2 regions of the Streptomyces sp. M2CJ-2 genome follow, and region 1 is predicted to be linked to the other one. Evidence: riboswitches for the same ligand, from Rfam matches in the RefSeq annotation. Region 1 holds a riboswitch; the other holds the start of a gene.
What was found. Region 1 has a riboswitch for thiamine pyrophosphate ahead of thiC (phosphomethylpyrimidine synthase ThiC). Riboswitches for the same ligand answer to the same signal wherever they lie in the genome.

Region 1 (7,816 bases):
TGCACGAGGGCTATCTGCGCCGTGACAAAGGGCTGTTCTTCCTCGGAGCTGCAGCCGACCGGCTGAGCAGCAGTGGGACCCCGCAGAAACGTCGCAGCACGGTCGTCGACGCGCTCGCGCGGTGGCGTGACGCGATCGGGGCTCCCGTGTACTACGCGGTGTACCGCGAGGGCGAGATCGACCTCGTGTGCGTCTCCGACACTCCCGGTAATCCCGCGGTCCAGGAATGGGCGGCCTTCCGGGAGACCGGCCACGCACACGCCATCGGGCAGTGCCTGCTGTCCCAGCTCGGCGAGGCCGCCCGTCGCGACCATCTCGACCGCTTCCCCGTGCAGCCCGTCACGCCGTACACCGTGCGCGACGGACACGGTCTTCTCCGGCGCCTGGAGCGGACCCGGCGCATGGAACCGGTGATCGAGCGCCAGGAATACGCCCTGGGCACGGTGTGCGCAGCCATCCCGATCACGGCCGGTGCCACGGCCGCGACGATCGCCATCTCCCTGCCCGCGGATCAGGCTCACCGGCTGCTCCCCGCCGCGCAGCAACTGCAGGCGGAAGTGGGCCGTCTGCTCGGTCCGTTGGGGCTCTCTATCACTATCTGAAAACTCACTCCTTGTGATTCACCGTGTACGTTGAGCAAGATTCACTCAGTGGTCAGGGGTCCATTCCCGGCTGGTCCGCAGCTAATGACGGGGTAGGCGATGCGCGAGTCCGTACAGGCAGAGGTCATGATGAGCTTTCTCGTGTCGGAGGAGTTGTCCTTCCGCATCCCGGTGGAGCTTCGCTATGACACCTGTGATCCCTACGCCGTGCGGCTGACCTTCCATCTTCCCGGTGACGCGCCTGTGACCTGGGCATTCGGACGAGAGCTGCTGATCGACGGCGTCGGCAGACCGTGCGGCGAGGGTGACGTGCGGGTGTCACCGGTCGAGCCCGACACGCTGGGCGAGGTGCTGATCCGGCTTCAGGTCGGTGGCGACCACGCGCTGTTCCGCTCGTCGACGGCGCCGCTGGTGGCCTTTCTGGACCGCACCGACAAGCTGGTGCCGCTGGGCCAGGAGGGAGCACTCGCCGACTTCGACGCCCATCTCGACGACGCGCTGGACCGCATCCTGGCGGAGCAGAGCGCCGGGTAAGGGGTTCCGCCACTCGGACAGCCGGTGGCGGAACCGTTCCCCGTGTTCCGCCACATCAGTGCAGGAACGCTTTTGCGCCAATGGACGAGCCGCTTCGGTGGACCGGTCACCCGGGGGCGGGGCCGCAGCCGGTCATGCGCCGGCAGGAGGCTCTCCGGCGCCGCGCCGTGACGGGGTCACCGCTTCCGGCGCCTGCCCTTCCCACCCCGCGCCGGAGCCGCCCGGACGCTCTCCCCGGGTGTCTCGGCCGCCGTACGGTCGGCCGAGACCACCAGGGCGGCCAGAGCCGTGGTGACCGGCACCGCGGCCACCAGACCGATCGAGCCGACCAGCGTACGCACGATCTCCTCCGCCACCAGCTCGCTGTTGGCGACCGTTCCCACACTGCTCTGTGCGATGGAGAACAACAGCAGCAACGGCAACGCGGCGCCCGCGTAGGCGAGAACGAGAGTGTTGACCACGGAGGCGATGTGATCGCGGCCGATGCGGATGCCCGCGCGGTACAGCCCCCGCCAGCCCATCGACGGGTTGGCCTCATGCAGTTCCCAGACGGACGATGTCTGGGTGACCGTCACATCGTCGAGCACACCGAGCGAGCCGATGATGACACCGGCCAACAGCAGGCCGCTCATGTCGATGTCGGGGTACAGACCGTGGATCAGACCGGTGTTGTCGTCGGTGTTGCCGGTCAGCGCGGCCCAGTCGATGAAGACCGAGCCCAGAATGCCGATCAGCAGCAGTGAGACCAGAGTGCCGAGCACCGCCACGGATGTGCGCGCCGACAGTCCGTGACAGAGATACAGGGCCTGCAACATGATGGCGCTCGCCCCCACCACCGCCACGGCCAATGGGTTCGACCCCTCCAGAATGGCGGGCAGGATGAAGAAGTTCAGCACCAGGAAGCTGACCGCCAGCGCGATCAGTGCCATCGCACCGCGCAGCCGCCCGACGGCCACGACGGCGACCGCGAAGATGCCGGCGAGCAGGGCCATGGGGAGGCGCCGGTTCACGTCGGTGACCGAGTACTGCAGGTCCTTCGGAGCGGAGGGTTCGTAGGCGACCACGACCTCCTGACCCTCGCTCAGCTGACGGGACTGGTCCGGCTGCACGATTTCGGTGAACGTACGGCCCTGGTCCTTGCCGCTGTCGACCCGGATCGTCGCTCTCTTGCACGTGCCGTCCGCCTGCTGTTGCGCGGAGGAGCCCTCGGCCGTCGAGGTGTCGCCGGTCGGGACGCCTCCGGAAGCGTTGACGGAGGAACAGCTCACCTCGACCACCTTGGTGACCGTGGCCTGCTGCGTCTGCCGGTCGAAACCGACGCCGGTGCGCTCGTGCCCCGGCGCACCGCCCGGCCACAGCACAACGAGGCCGATCAGCACCGCCGCGGTGAACGGGATGAGGACCGCCGCGATGACCTTGCGCAGGTGCTTCGAGACGGGGGCGGCGGGGCCGTGACTGTGGCTGTGCCCGTGTGAGTGGCCGTGCCCGCCGCCGAAGTCCGGGCTGTGATCGTGTCCGTCGCCGCCCGGAGGGGGGCCGCCGTGGCCGCCGCCGCCCGGGCCCCGGTCGGGGTGGTCGCCGTCCGGCTCCGGGCCCCGGCCGTGACCTTGTCCCCGCGCTTGCCCCGTTCCCTGCCTCCGCGGCCCCTGCCCCTGGCTCGGGTGGCCGGTGCCGGGCCCGCGCCCGAACCAGTCTCCGGAACCGGGGCTGTCTCCCTGGCCGTCCCCACGGCCCATGCTGTTGCCGGCTGCGGGCTCTCTGCCACGGCCGCCGCCGTTTCGAGCGCCGGAGCCGAGGGGTGGTTCGGGCGGTGGGTACGGGGGATGTTGCGTCGAGGTCACCGCCCGATCATCGCAAGAACAACGAGGGCCCTCTGGTCACCGCGCCAGAATTGACGCTAGCGTGAGGGCACCTTTTGTACACGCGGGAGCTCGGAGCACCGGGCTGAGAGGGCGCTGACCTCCGTCCCAACGACGTTTCACATGAAACATCACTGCTGTCCGAGTGATGTTCCCCACGGAACGCCGACCGACGGAAACCGCTGCGTCGACCGCTGAACCTGTTACCGGGTAATGCCGGCGTAGGGAGTAGGTCTCATGACCAACAAGGACGCACGCACGCCTGCCTCCACGCAGAACCCGACGGAGACGTCGGAGCAGAAGGAAGCCGGGAAGTCCATCGGCTGGCACAAGGCGTACGTCGAGGGCACGCGCCCCGATCTACGGGTGCCGGTCCGCCAGGTGCACCTCACCAACGGCCAGTCGGTCACGCTGTACGACACATCGGGCCCGTACACCGACCCCCTGGTCGACACCGATGTACGCAGGGGGCTGGCGCCGCTGCGGGAGAACTGGATCATCGCGCGCGGCGACACCGAGGACTACGCGGGCCGTCCCGTCCGCCCCGAGGACGACGGGATCAAGCACACCTCACCGCGCGGCGGCCTGCGCAACCTCGACGCGGTGTTCCCGGGTCGGCCCCGTCAGCCGCGCCGCGGCCGCGCGGGTGAGGCGGTCACGCAGCTGGCGTACGCACGCCGCGGCGAGATCACGCCCGAGATGGAGTACGTGGCCCTCCGGGAGAACGTGTCGCCGGAGGTCGTGCGTGAGGAGATCGCGGCAGGCCGCGCGGTGCTGCCCGCCAACGTCAATCATCCGGAGATCGAGCCGATGATCATCGGCAAGCGGTTCCTGGTGAAGGTCAACGCCAACATCGGGAACTCCGCGGTGACCTCCTCCATCGAGGAGGAGGTGGAGAAGATGACCTGGGCGACCCGCTGGGGCGCCGACACCGTCATGGACCTGTCCACCGGCCGCAATATCCACACCACCCGGGAGTGGGTGCTGCGCAACTCCCCCGTCCCCATCGGCACCGTGCCGCTCTACCAGGCGTTGGAGAAGGTCGACGGCAGGGCCGAGGAGCTGACCTGGGAGATCTACAAGGACACGGTCGTCGAGCAGGCCGAGCAGGGTGTGGACTACATGACGGTTCATGCGGGCGTACGGCTGGCGTATGTGCCGCTGACCGCCAACCGCAAGACGGGCATCGTCTCGCGGGGTGGCTCGATCATGGCGGCGTGGTGTCTGGCGCACCACAAGGAGTCGTTCCTGTACGAGAACTTCGAGGAACTCTGCGAGATCCTCGCGACGTACGACGTCACGTACTCGCTCGGCGACGGGCTTCGGCCGGGGTCGATCGCGGACGCCAACGACCAGGCTCAGTTCGCTGAGTTGCGCACACTCGGGGAACTCAACCGGATCGCGAAGCGTTTGAATGTGCAGACCATGATCGAGGGACCGGGACATGTCCCGATGCACAAGATCAAGGAGAACATCGACCTCCAGCAGGAGATCTGCGAGGAGGCCCCGTTCTATACGCTCGGCCCGCTGACGACGGACGTCGCGCCCGCGTACGACCACATCACCTCCGGTATCGGTGCCGCGATGATCGCCTGGTGGGGTACCGCCATGCTCTGTTACGTCACACCCAAGGAGCATCTCGGCCTGCCCAACCGTGATGACGTCAAGACCGGTGTCATCACCTACAAGATCGCCGCCCATGCCGCCGACCTGGCCAAGGGGCATCCGGGTGCGCAGGAGTGGGACGATGCGTTGTCCGACGCGCGCTTCGAGTTCCGTTGGGAGGACCAGTTCAACCTCGCCCTCGACCCGGACACGGCACGGGAGCTCCACGACGAGACCCTTCCGGCGGAGCCCGCCAAGACCGCACACTTCTGCTCGATGTGCGGGCCGAAGTTCTGTTCCATGAAGATCAGCCAGAGCATCACGGAGCGGTTCGGCGGTGCCTCGCCGGAGGGCGCCTCGGCCGAGGAGATCGCCGAGGGGATGCTGCAGAAGTCGAAGGAGTTCGCGGAGGCGGGCAACCGCGTGTACCTGCCGCTGACGGACTGAACCGACTGAACGGGCGAGGGGGCGGGTCGTTCGGGCCCGCCCCTCTCGCCGCCCGTGGGGACGGATCGGCAGACTGTGTGCCATGACAGCGCAATCAATGAGCAAGGGGTCCAACCTTCCCGTCGATGCCCCGGTGGTGCGCGTCGAGCTTGCTCGAACCGCCGGGGCCGGTGTGCCCGACATCGACGCGTCGGCTCTCCTGCTCACGGCGGCCGGACGGGTGCGGGACGACGGCGACTTCGTCTTCTACAACCAGCCGAGGCACGCCTCCAACGCTGTGACACATCTGGGAAAACGGAGCGCCGTCGGCGCCGCGACCGACACGGTCGAGGTCGACCTGAGCCTGCTGGAACCGGACGTCGAGCGGATCGCGCTGTGTGCGTCGTCCGACGGCGGGACCTTCGGCCAGGTCCCGGGGCTGCTGCTCAGGCTGATCGACGCCGGAGCGGGGACCGAGATCGCCCGGTTCGACATGGTGGCTGACACGGAGACCGCGTTCATCGGTGGCGAGCTGTACCGGCGCCAGGGGAAGTGGAAGTTCCGCGCGGTGGGCCAGGGGTACGCCTCCGGGCTCGCGGGGCTGGCCACCGACTTCGGTATCACCGTGGACGACGCTCCCCCGGCGGCTCCCGCCGCCGTGCCTCCGATCGTCGCGTCCCCCGTCACGCCTGCCGCCTCCGCTCCGGTACCTCCTGCTCCGGCTCCTCCGGTTCCGGCCGCTCCGCGCCTCACCAAGGGAGAGGAGCGGCTGCCCGTGGACATGCGCAAGCGGCTGTCGCTGCGCAAGGAGCAGGTGGCCGTCAGTCTGAGCAAGCACGGGGCCGCCGAGATCACCGCGCGCGTCATCCTCGTACTGGACGCCTCGGGCTCCATGGCACCCCAGTACTCCAGGGGAGTCGTGGCGGACGTCGTCGAGCGCATGGCCGCGGTCGCCGCACAGTTGGACGACGACGGTGAGATGCAGGCCTGGACCTTCGCCTCGCATCCGGCACGGCTGCCGGACCTGCGGCTGGGCGAGCTGCCCGACTGGCTCCGGCTGCACGTGCGGGTGGGGGAGATGAGCCTCTTCCGGCGCGGGCGGAAGAAGGGCCTGGACCCGCGCCAGGTCGACATGCGGGAGGTCGGCATCCAGAACGAGGAACAGAAGGTCATCGCCGAGGTCCGCTCGTTCGTCGGGAACAATCCCGCGGCGGCCCCGACGCTCGTGCTGTTCTTCTCCGACGGCGGGGTCTACCGGAATGCCGAGATCGAGCGGGAGCTCCGCGAAGCGGTGGAGGAACCCGTCTTCTGGCAGTTCGTGGGGCTCGGACGGTCGAACTACGGTGTGCTGGAACGATTCGACACGCTGCCCGGACGCCGCGTCGACAACGTCGGGTTCTTCGCCGTCGACGACATCAGCACCGTGCCGGACCCGGAGTTGTACGACCGTCTGCTGTCCGAGTTCCCGCTGTGGATCACAGCTGCGAGCCGGGCGGGCATTCTACGACCAGGGGCATGACCTGACCCGGGCATGACCTGACCTGGGCACCCGGCACACGCTCCCCGTCGGGGAGCCTCTCGAGAGGGCTCCGCCGGTGAGGACGCGCCGACCGACGACTCCGGACTCGGGCCGGTACTTCGGCCGTTCGATTACTCGGGCTGGTGTTCCGGCCCCCCGAAGTCCGGGCTGCTGTAGTCCGGACTCGAGTAGCTCGGCCGCGGGCCGCGGGTCGGGCCTTGGCCGGGGCTGGTGAATCCCGGCCGGTGGTAGCCGAGGTTCGGGATACGGCCGGTCGGTTCGGACGGTGTCGCGTAGCGCAGTGCGGCTGCCGTGCCGGGATCGGTGAGAGCGTCTCGCAGGAACGGCATGATCCCCCGCTCGAGCAGTGCCTCGTGCCAGGCCTCCCTGGCCAGGGCCAACTCCTTGTCGACTTCCAGGTACGGCCCGCTCCGGGCCGAGGGCTTGTTGCGCAGCGCGGTGAGGAGCAGGCCCACGGCGGCGACCAGGATGGCGACCGCGGTCACGGCGCCGAACGTCCAGCCCGTGGTGAGCATGGTCCGGGCGAAGGCCGCGCTGGGGTCGAGCATGCGCAGGAGGTAGCCGACGAGCAGGAATATCGCGGCCGCCGTTCCGGCCAGGACGGGTGCCAGAACGGCGATGACGGCGACCGCACCCGCGCCGGCGGTCTCGGCGACCTCCCCCATGGCGGCGGCGAGCCCCGCTGCGCCGGGTTCCGGCTCGGAGGGGCCCGACTCGCGCACGGCCGGGGTGGCCGACGCCGACGGCCGGCGCAGTTCCTCGCGGACCTTGATGTAGTGCTGGTACTCGGTCGCCGCGGCCGCCGTGATGATCGCGGTGGCATTGAGCGCCATGGTGCGCAGTTGTTCGGAGTTGAGCCGCTGACCGACAGCGGTCAGTTCCGGGCGGTGTGGTGCGGAGCGCAGCACCTCATCGAGAATCCGCTCGTATTCCTGGCGGTCCTCGGTCAAAAGGTGCTGCGGAACGCTGTTCATGTGCATCCCCCGATGCTCCGTAGGGCTTGTGGCTCGGCATGCTGACGAGCCGTTGGGCAGAAACGGAGGGGAGCCTGCTACGGATAATCCGATGGTAGAGCGCTGACGGTGCGCCGTGACAGGGGGTTTACCGAAATTGGCCGCTGCCCGGTGCGGTCCCGGGCCGGTGACGCTCGGCCCGGTGCCCGTTCACTTGGCGAGTGGCAGCTTCTGGACCAGCAGTTTTCCGGCCATCGTCACGCCGCCGTCCATCGCGATGGCCAGTCCCTCGGCGTA
Region 2 (7,816 bases), on a different contig from region 1:
GAGGTGCAGTACGTCGGCGCCGGCGGCGTGGGCGACGTCCGCGCGGTCGTTCACCGCGAGCAGCTTGCCGTGCCGGGCGCAGGCGTCCGCGAGGACCGCCAGGTGCTCCAGCTCCTCGCCGGCCTCCATGCCCTTGTCCCTCAGCTGCACGACGTCGACGCCGCCGGCCAGGACCGCGTCCAGGAACTCCGCGAGATCACCCTGCCGCTTGCGGGCGTCGGTGCAGAGATAGACCAGGGCGTCGGAGAGCCGGGCACGCGCGGTGCTGCCTGCGGCGGTACCTGCGGTGGTGACTGGCATGCGGGTGTCCCCCCGTGTGTCGGTGGCGGCCGGACCGGGGCACCCCGGGGCCGGGTGGAGCGCGGCCCACGGCGGACTCCGGCACGGGGTGACGGAGGGGCCGCGGGCCCGGGCCCGGCGCCCTGGGACAGCGGCGCCGGGCGGCGGTTCACAGCCGGATGCGGGTCCCCGGCCCGATGCGGGTGCGGGCCCGGGTCCGGGTGTTCCGTCGCGGGCTCAGACGGCGAGCGCCTGGGCGCGGCGCTTCACCTCCGTGCCGCGGTTCTCACTCAGCGCCTGCGCGGGCGTGCCCGGCAGGCTCTCGTCGGGGGTGAAGAGCCATTCCAGCATCTCTTCGTCCGTGAAACCGTCGTCCCGCAGGAGCGTCAGGGTGCCGGAGAGGCCCTTGACGACCTTGTCCTCGTCGATGAAGGCGGCGGGGACCTGCAGTGCGCGGTTCTCACCTCGGCGTACGGCGATGAGCTGGCCCTCCTTGACCAGCTGCCGGACGCGCGTCACCTCGACACCGAGCATCTCGGCGATGTCGGGCAGGGTGAGCCAGGCGGGGACGAGAGCATCGATCTTTGCGTCAATCTCGGTCACGGGACAAGCGTGCCATCTGGCACTGACAGTCGGAAGCCGAGCCCCTCCGCCCGGGGTCCGTCCGGCGGATCATCGTGCACGGACGTGTCGGCCGGACGGACTCCGGGGGCCGGGGTTCACCCCTTCGCCGACTTCAGCGGCCGCGCCGGGTCGGCCAGCATCTCCGCGTCCAGCACCGTGCCCGCCTCGATCAGCCGGCGCCCCTGGGCCAGGTCGCGGGGGCGGCCCACCGCGAGCAGCGCCACCAGCCGGGAATCGCGGAGCCAGCAGACCGTCCAGGCCGGCCCGTCGGCGTCCCCGCGCCACACCGTCCGGTCGGCGTCCGCGTGGTGCCCGGCGTACTGGACGAAGCGGCCGAACTGCTCCGACCAGAAGTACGGCACCGGGTCGTACACCGCCGGAGGTTCGCCGGTGGCCGCCCCGAGGATGTTCGCCGCGACCGTGCGCGGGCCCTGCAGGGCGTTGTCCCAGTGGTGCACCAGCAGGCGTTCGCCGTACCGCCCCGAGGGGAAGGACGCGCAGTCGCCGACCGCGTACACGTCCGGCACGGAGGTCATCAGGTGCGGGTCGGCGACCACGTCACCGCGCTCGCCGAGCTCGACCCCCGAGCCGGCCAGCCAGGCGGTGGCGGGGCGGGCCCCGATCCCGACGACGACGGCGCCCGCGGACAGTCGCGAGCCGTCGTCCAGCACCACCGCGCCGGGCTCGACGCGCTCCACGCGCGCGTGGGTGCGCAGCACCACCCCCGCGTCGCCGTACCAGGCGGTCATCGGGGCGGCCACCTCGGCGGGCAGCGCCCCGGCCAGCGGCCGGTCGGCCGCCTCCACGACGGTGACCGCGCAGCCCGCCTCGCGCGCCGCCGTGGCGAACTCCGCGCCGATCCAGCCGGCGCCGACGACCACGATGTCCTGGCGGCCCGCGAGCACCGGCCGCAGCCGTTCGACGTCGTCCAGGGTGCGCAGCAGATGGACGCCCGGGACGCCGTCCGTGCCCGGCAGCCGGACCGGTTCGGCGCCGGTCGCGACGACCAGGACGTCGTAGGGGACCGGCCCGGCCTCCGTGTCCAGTTCGTGGTCGGCGGGGCGCAGCCCGAGCACCTCGCAGCCGAGCCGCAGTTCGATGCCGAGCGCCTCGAAGTCGACGTCGAAGGCGGAGCCCTCCGCCTTGCCGAGCAGCACCGCCTTGGACAGGGGAGGCCGGTCGTACGGCTGGTGGGGTTCGGCGCCGATCAGCGTCACGGTGCCGGTGAATCCCTGTTCCCGGAGGGCGACGGCGGTCTGCACGCCGGCCATTCCGGCCCCCGTCACCACCACGCGCCGCGGCTCGGACGGTCCCCGTTCCTGCGTCTGCTCGCTCACCTGATCACCATAGACACCTGACCCTCGGTCAGTCAGTCTCCGGCTCCCGTGAGCTGCTCCACGACGCTGGTCCCGCTGCCCGGCTGCGACTCCCACTCCCAGGCCTCCTCCAGCCTCACCCGCCCGTCGGGCAGCTCCACGACCGTCGACACGCAGTGTCCCGAGGAGGTGGTGCCGTCCTGCTTGAGCTGCACGTACCGGAAGTCCAGCCGGTCCCCCTCCCGGGTGCCCACCAGGTACCCGCGGACGACGTCACCGCCCGCGTACTCGGCCCAGATCCCGCCGTCCCGCTCGTGGTACGCGAACCGGGTGCGGGTGCCGACCTGGCCCGGCGCCTGGTCGGCGACGGGGGCGAGGACGAGACCGTCGAGCGAACCAGCCATGCGAAGGCTCCCTACACGTTCGTTGATCCGGAGGCTAGGGTGGCCAACGTAAGACACTCGCGGGAGCCCGGACGCACCGGGCTGAGAGGGAGGCTGGCGGCCTCCGACCGTATGCACCTGATCCGGGTCATGCCGGCGAAGGGAGGGGCTGGACGCCCATGCCGCCCACACGCACCTCGCAGCGCTCCCCCGACGTCCTCGTCGTCGGGGGCGGCGTCATCGGTCTGGTCACGGCCTGGCGGTCCGCGCAGCGCGGGCTGGCTGTGACCGTGCTGGACCCCGAGCCGGGCGGCGGCGCCGCCCAGGTGGCCGCCGGGATGCTGGCCGCCGTCACGGAACTGCACTACGGCGAGCAGACCCTGCTCGGTCTGAACCTCGCCTCCGCGCTCCGCTACCCCGACTTCGCGGCCGAACTCACCGAGGCCACCGGCCACGACCTCGGCTACCGCCGGTGCGGCACGCTCGCGGTCGCGCTGGACGCCGACGACCGCGCCCATCTGCGCGAACTGCACGCCCTGCAACAGCAGTCGGGGCTCGACGCGCAGTGGCTGTCGGGGCGGGAGTGCCGGCGCCTGGAGCCGATGCTCGCCCCCGGTGTGCGCGGCGGGCTGCGGGTGGACGGCGACCACCAGATCGACCCCCGGCGGCTGGCGGCGGCGCTGGTGACCGCCTGCGAGCGGGCGGGCGTGGTCCTGCACCGCGCGTGGGCCGACCGGCTCACCGTCTCCGGGGAGCGGGCCACGGGCGTGGTCACCGCCGACGGCACCGGACTGGCCGCCGGGCAGGTGGTGCTGGCCGGCGGCAGCCTCAGCGGGCGGCTCGCGGGCGTCCCCGCGGACCTGCTGCCTCCCGTGCGTCCCGTGAAGGGGCAGGTGCTCCGGCTGGCGATGCCCGACCGGTTCGGTCCGTTCCTGAGCCGGACGGTGCGTGCGGTGGTGCGGGGCGGCCAGGTGTACCTGGTGCCGCGCGAGAACGGGGAGCTGGTGATCGGGGCGACCAGCGAGGAGCAGGGCTGGGACACGACCGTCACCGCGGGCGGGGTGTACGAGCTGCTGCGCGACGCCCACGAACTGGTCCCCGGCATCACCGAGCTGCCGCTCACCGAGACCCGGGCCGGGCTGCGCCCCGGCACCCCCGACAACGCGCCCCTGCTCGGCCCGTCCGGGCTCGCGGGGCTGGTCCTGGCGACCGGGCACCACCGCAACGGTGTGCTGCTCACTCCGGTCACCGGCGACGCCCTGGCGGAGTTCCTGGCCACCGGTGAACTCCCGGCGGAGGCCCGCCCCTTCAGCCCCCGGCGGTTCACCGCGACCGCCGCCGCACTCACGGAGCAGCCCGTATGAACACTCCTGTGGACATGTCGACGCACACTCCCGCGCACGCCCCGGTCATGGTCTCGGTCAACGGGGAGCCGCGCGAGGTGGCTCCCGGCACGGCGCTCGACGCGCTGGTCGGCACGCTCACCGAGGCGCACTCCGGGGTGGCCGCCGCCCTCAACGAAACGGTCGTCCCGCGCGCGCAGTGGCCGCTCACGCCCCTCGCCGAGGGGGACCGGGTGGAAGTCCTGACCGCCGTGCAGGGAGGCTGACCATGGCCGACGATCCGTTCGTCCTCGGCGGTACGTCCTTGACGTCCCGTCTGATCATGGGCACCGGCGGGGCGCCCAGCCTCGAGGTGCTGGAGCGGGCGCTGGTGGCGTCCGGGACCGAGCTGACGACCGTCGCGATGCGGCGGGTGAACCCCTCGGTGCACGGCTCGGTGCTCTCGGTGCTGGACAGGCTGGGCATCCGGGTGCTGCCGAACACGGCCGGCTGCTTCACCGCCGGGGAGGCGGTGCTCACCGCCCGCCTCGCCCGGGAGGCGCTCGGCACCGACCTGGTCAAGCTGGAGGTCATCGCCGACGAGCGCACCCTGCTGCCGGACCCCGTCGAACTGCTGGAGGCGGCCGAGACCCTGGTCGACGACGGGTTCACGGTGCTGCCGTACACCAACGACGATCCGGTGCTGGCGCGGAAGCTGGAGGACGTCGGCTGTGCGGCGGTCATGCCGCTCGGTTCGCCGATCGGTTCGGGGCTCGGTATCCGCAACCCGCACAACTTCGAGCTGATCACGCAGCACGCGCGGGTGCCGGTGATCCTGGACGCGGGTGCCGGTACGGCGTCGGACGCGGCGCTGGCGATGGAGCTGGGGTGCGCGGGGGTGATGCTCGCCTCGGCGGTGACGCGGGCGCAGGAGCCGGTGCTGATGGCCGCCGCCATGCGGAGCGCGGTCGAGGCGGGGCGGCTGGCCCGGCGGGCGGGGCGGATTCCGCGGCGGCACTTCGCCGAGGCGTCCTCTCCCGCGGAGGGGCTTGCCGTGCTGGATCCGGAGCGGCCGGCGTTCTGAGGGGGTCTCCCACCCGCGCACCACCCGTTTCCGGTCGGTCGGGAGACGGGGGCTCCTCGTGGGGACCGGGCACCGTCGGCGGCCGCGGGGGCCCCTTCGTGGGGTGCGTCACAGGTCGGCTGCAGTCGTGCCCCGATCCGGGGCCGTTCCGGACCGATCCGGTCGGTGCCGTCGGCGGCTCCTCGTAGACTCCCAGCGTGGACACGACCCTTCAGGACCCTCTGGTCGGGCAGCTGCTCGACGGCCGGTACCGCGTCGAGGCGCGTATCGCGGTCGGCGGGATGGCCACGGTCTACCGGGCCGTGGACACCCGACTGGACCGCGTGCTCGCGCTCAAGGTGATGCACCCGGCGCTCGCCGCCGACGGCTCCTTCGTCGAGCGGTTCATCCGCGAGGCGAAGTCGGTCGCCCGGTTGGCCCACCCGAACGTGGTCCAGGTCTTCGACCAGGGCACCGACGGCGCGTACGTCTACCTGGCGATGGAGTACATCGCCGGCTGCACCCTGCGTGACGTGCTGCGCGAGCGCGGTGCGCTGCAGCCGCGGGCCGCGCTGGACATCCTGGAGCCGACGCTGGCCGCGCTCGGCGCCGCGCACCGGGCCGGGTTCGTGCACCGGGACATGAAGCCGGAGAACGTGCTGATCGGGGACGACGGCCGGGTCAAGGTCGCCGACTTCGGGCTGGTCCGGGCCGTGGACACGGTGACGAACACCACCGGCACCGTGCTGGGCACGGTCGCGTACCTGGCGCCGGAGCAGATCGAGAGCGGCAGCGCCGACCCCCGCGTGGACGTGTACGCGTGCGGCATCCTGCTGTACGAGATGCTGACCGGTGAGAAGCCGCACGACGGCGACTCCCCCGCGATCGTGCTCTACAAGCACCTGCACGACGACGTGCCGCCGCCGTCGGCCGCCGTCCCCGGCATGGCGTACGCGCTGGACGAGCTGGTCGCCTCGGCGACCGCGCGCAACCCGGAGGTCCGCCCGTACGACGCGGTGGCGCTCCTCGCGCAGGTCCGCGAGGCGCGCGGCGGACTCGACGACGAGCAGCTGGACGCGATGCCGCCGCAGGCGCTGACCCCGGAGGACCAGCCCGCCCGGGGCGCCGAGAACCGTACGAGCGTCATCCCGCGCGCGCTGACGTCCTCCACGCTGCCCGTCGACGAGGACCGCCACACCAGCCGGCTCCAGTCCCCGGCGCCGCCGCCCCGACGCGGTGTGTCGCTGCGTGGTCCGCTGCTGCGGCGCGGCCCGATGGCGATCGTCGTCGCCGTGCTGCTGGTGCTGGGCGCCGGGGCAGGCGTGTGGTACATCAACTCCGGCCAGTTCACCAAGGTCCCGCCGCTGCTGGCGAAGACCGAGAAGGAGGCCCGGGAGCGGCTGGCGGACGCCGGGCTGGGCGTCGGCCGGGTCGAGGAGGCGTACAGCGACACCGTGGAGCGGGGCACGGTGATCAGCACGGATCCCGAGGCGGGTGCCCGTATCCGCGGCACCGACTCGGTCTCGCTCACCCTCTCCAAGGGGCCGCAGACCGTGCGGGTGCCCGATGTCGACGGCTACCGGCTGGACAAGGCGCGGTCCGTGCTGAAGGACGCGGGCCTGGAACCGGGCATGGTCACCCAGGAGTTCAGTGAGGACGTGGCCAAGGGCTTCGTGGTCTCCACCGGGCCGGGCAAGGGCACGAAGGTCCGTGCGGGCTCGGCGGTGGCGCTCACCGTGAGCAAGGGCAGCCCGGTGGACATCCCCGAGGTGATCGGCCAGGGCCTGGACGACGCGCGCGCCGAGCTGGAGGAGGCCGGCCTGAAGGTGAGCATCGCCGCCGAGCGGGTCACCTCCGAGCACGACGCGGGCCGGGTGGCCCTGCAGAGCCCGGAGGCCGGCCGGGAGGCCGCCGAGGGGGACAGTGTGACACTGACGCTGTCCAAGGGGCCCGAGATGGTCCCGGTCCCGGACGTGGTCGGCGACAGTGTGGACGAGGCCACCGGGAAGCTGGAGGGTGCCGGGTTCCGGGTCAAGGAGGACCGCGGGCTGCTCGGTCTGTTCGGCGACACCGTCAAGGCCCAGTCCGTGTCCGGCGGGGACACCGCGCCCAAGGGCTCGACGATCACCCTCAAGATCCGCTGACGGAGGGGCTCAGGGCTTCGGCGGCCTGGGGGACATGACACCCTGGAAGGGTGAAGAGTCACCTGTCCGGCCCTGCCCGCAACCCGGTCGGCGGCCATGTCCCCGTGGCCGGCGGTCTGCATTCCGTCGGTCTGTCCTACGCCCGTGAGCTGCGCGCGGAGGCCGTGCAGGTCTTCGTCGCCAACCCGCGCGGCTGGGCGACGCCGACCGGCAACCCGAAGCAGGACGCGGCGTTCCGCGAGGCGTGTGCGGCCGAGTCGATCCCGGCGTACGTGCACGCTCCGTATCTGATCAACTTCGGGTCCCACACCGAGGCGACCGCCGAACGGTCCGTCGAGTCGCTGCGCCACTCGCTGCGCCGCGGGCGCGAGATCGGGGCGCTGGGTGTGGTGGTGCACACCGGCAGCGCGACCGGCGGACGGGAGCGGTCGGTGGCGTTGAGGCAGGTACGGGAGTACCTGCTGCCGCTGCTCGACGAGCTCACCCATGACGACGACCCGTTCCTGCTGCTGGAGTCGACGGCCGGCCAGGGCGCCTCCCTGTGCTCGCTGATCCGGGACTTCGGTCCGTACTTCGAGGTGCTGGACGCCCATCCGAAGCTGGGTGTCTGCCTGGACACCTGCCATGTCTTCGCGGCCGGCCACGACCTGACCGGGCCGAGCGGGATGCGCCGGACACTGGATCT

Region 2: it holds a riboswitch for thiamine pyrophosphate, as region 1 does, so the genes downstream of both, thiO (glycine oxidase ThiO) here and thiC (phosphomethylpyrimidine synthase ThiC) in region 1, are expected to answer to the same signal.

The regions. Positions count from the first base shown of each region.
Region 1 covers NZ_JAESIF010000002.1:238,251-246,066, forward strand. Annotated here, with positions in the region: gene JL475_RS03520 (IclR family transcriptional regulator C-terminal domain-containing protein) at 1-602, shown strand, start outside; gene JL475_RS03525 (SsgA family sporulation/cell division regulator) at 702-1,136, shown strand; gene JL475_RS03530 (YibE/F family protein) at 1,313-2,872, opposite strand; TPP riboswitch at 3,050-3,240, shown strand; gene thiC (phosphomethylpyrimidine synthase ThiC) at 3,233-5,047, shown strand; gene JL475_RS03540 (VWA domain-containing protein) at 5,130-6,545, shown strand; gene JL475_RS03545 (hypothetical protein) at 6,677-7,546, opposite strand; gene JL475_RS03550 (metallophosphoesterase) at 7,730-7,816, opposite strand, start outside.
Region 2 covers NZ_JAESIF010000031.1:62,654-70,469, reverse strand. Annotated here, with positions in the region: gene thiE (thiamine phosphate synthase) at 1-300, opposite strand, end outside; gene JL475_RS22605 (Rv2175c family DNA-binding protein) at 517-882, opposite strand; gene JL475_RS22600 (NAD(P)/FAD-dependent oxidoreductase) at 999-2,240, opposite strand; gene JL475_RS22595 (hypothetical protein) at 2,273-2,623, opposite strand; TPP riboswitch at 2,673-2,784, shown strand; gene thiO (glycine oxidase ThiO) at 2,782-3,966, shown strand; gene thiS (sulfur carrier protein ThiS) at 3,963-4,211, shown strand; gene JL475_RS22580 (thiazole synthase) at 4,214-5,008, shown strand; gene pknB (Stk1 family PASTA domain-containing Ser/Thr kinase) at 5,206-7,131, shown strand; gene JL475_RS22570 (deoxyribonuclease IV) at 7,182-7,816, shown strand, end outside.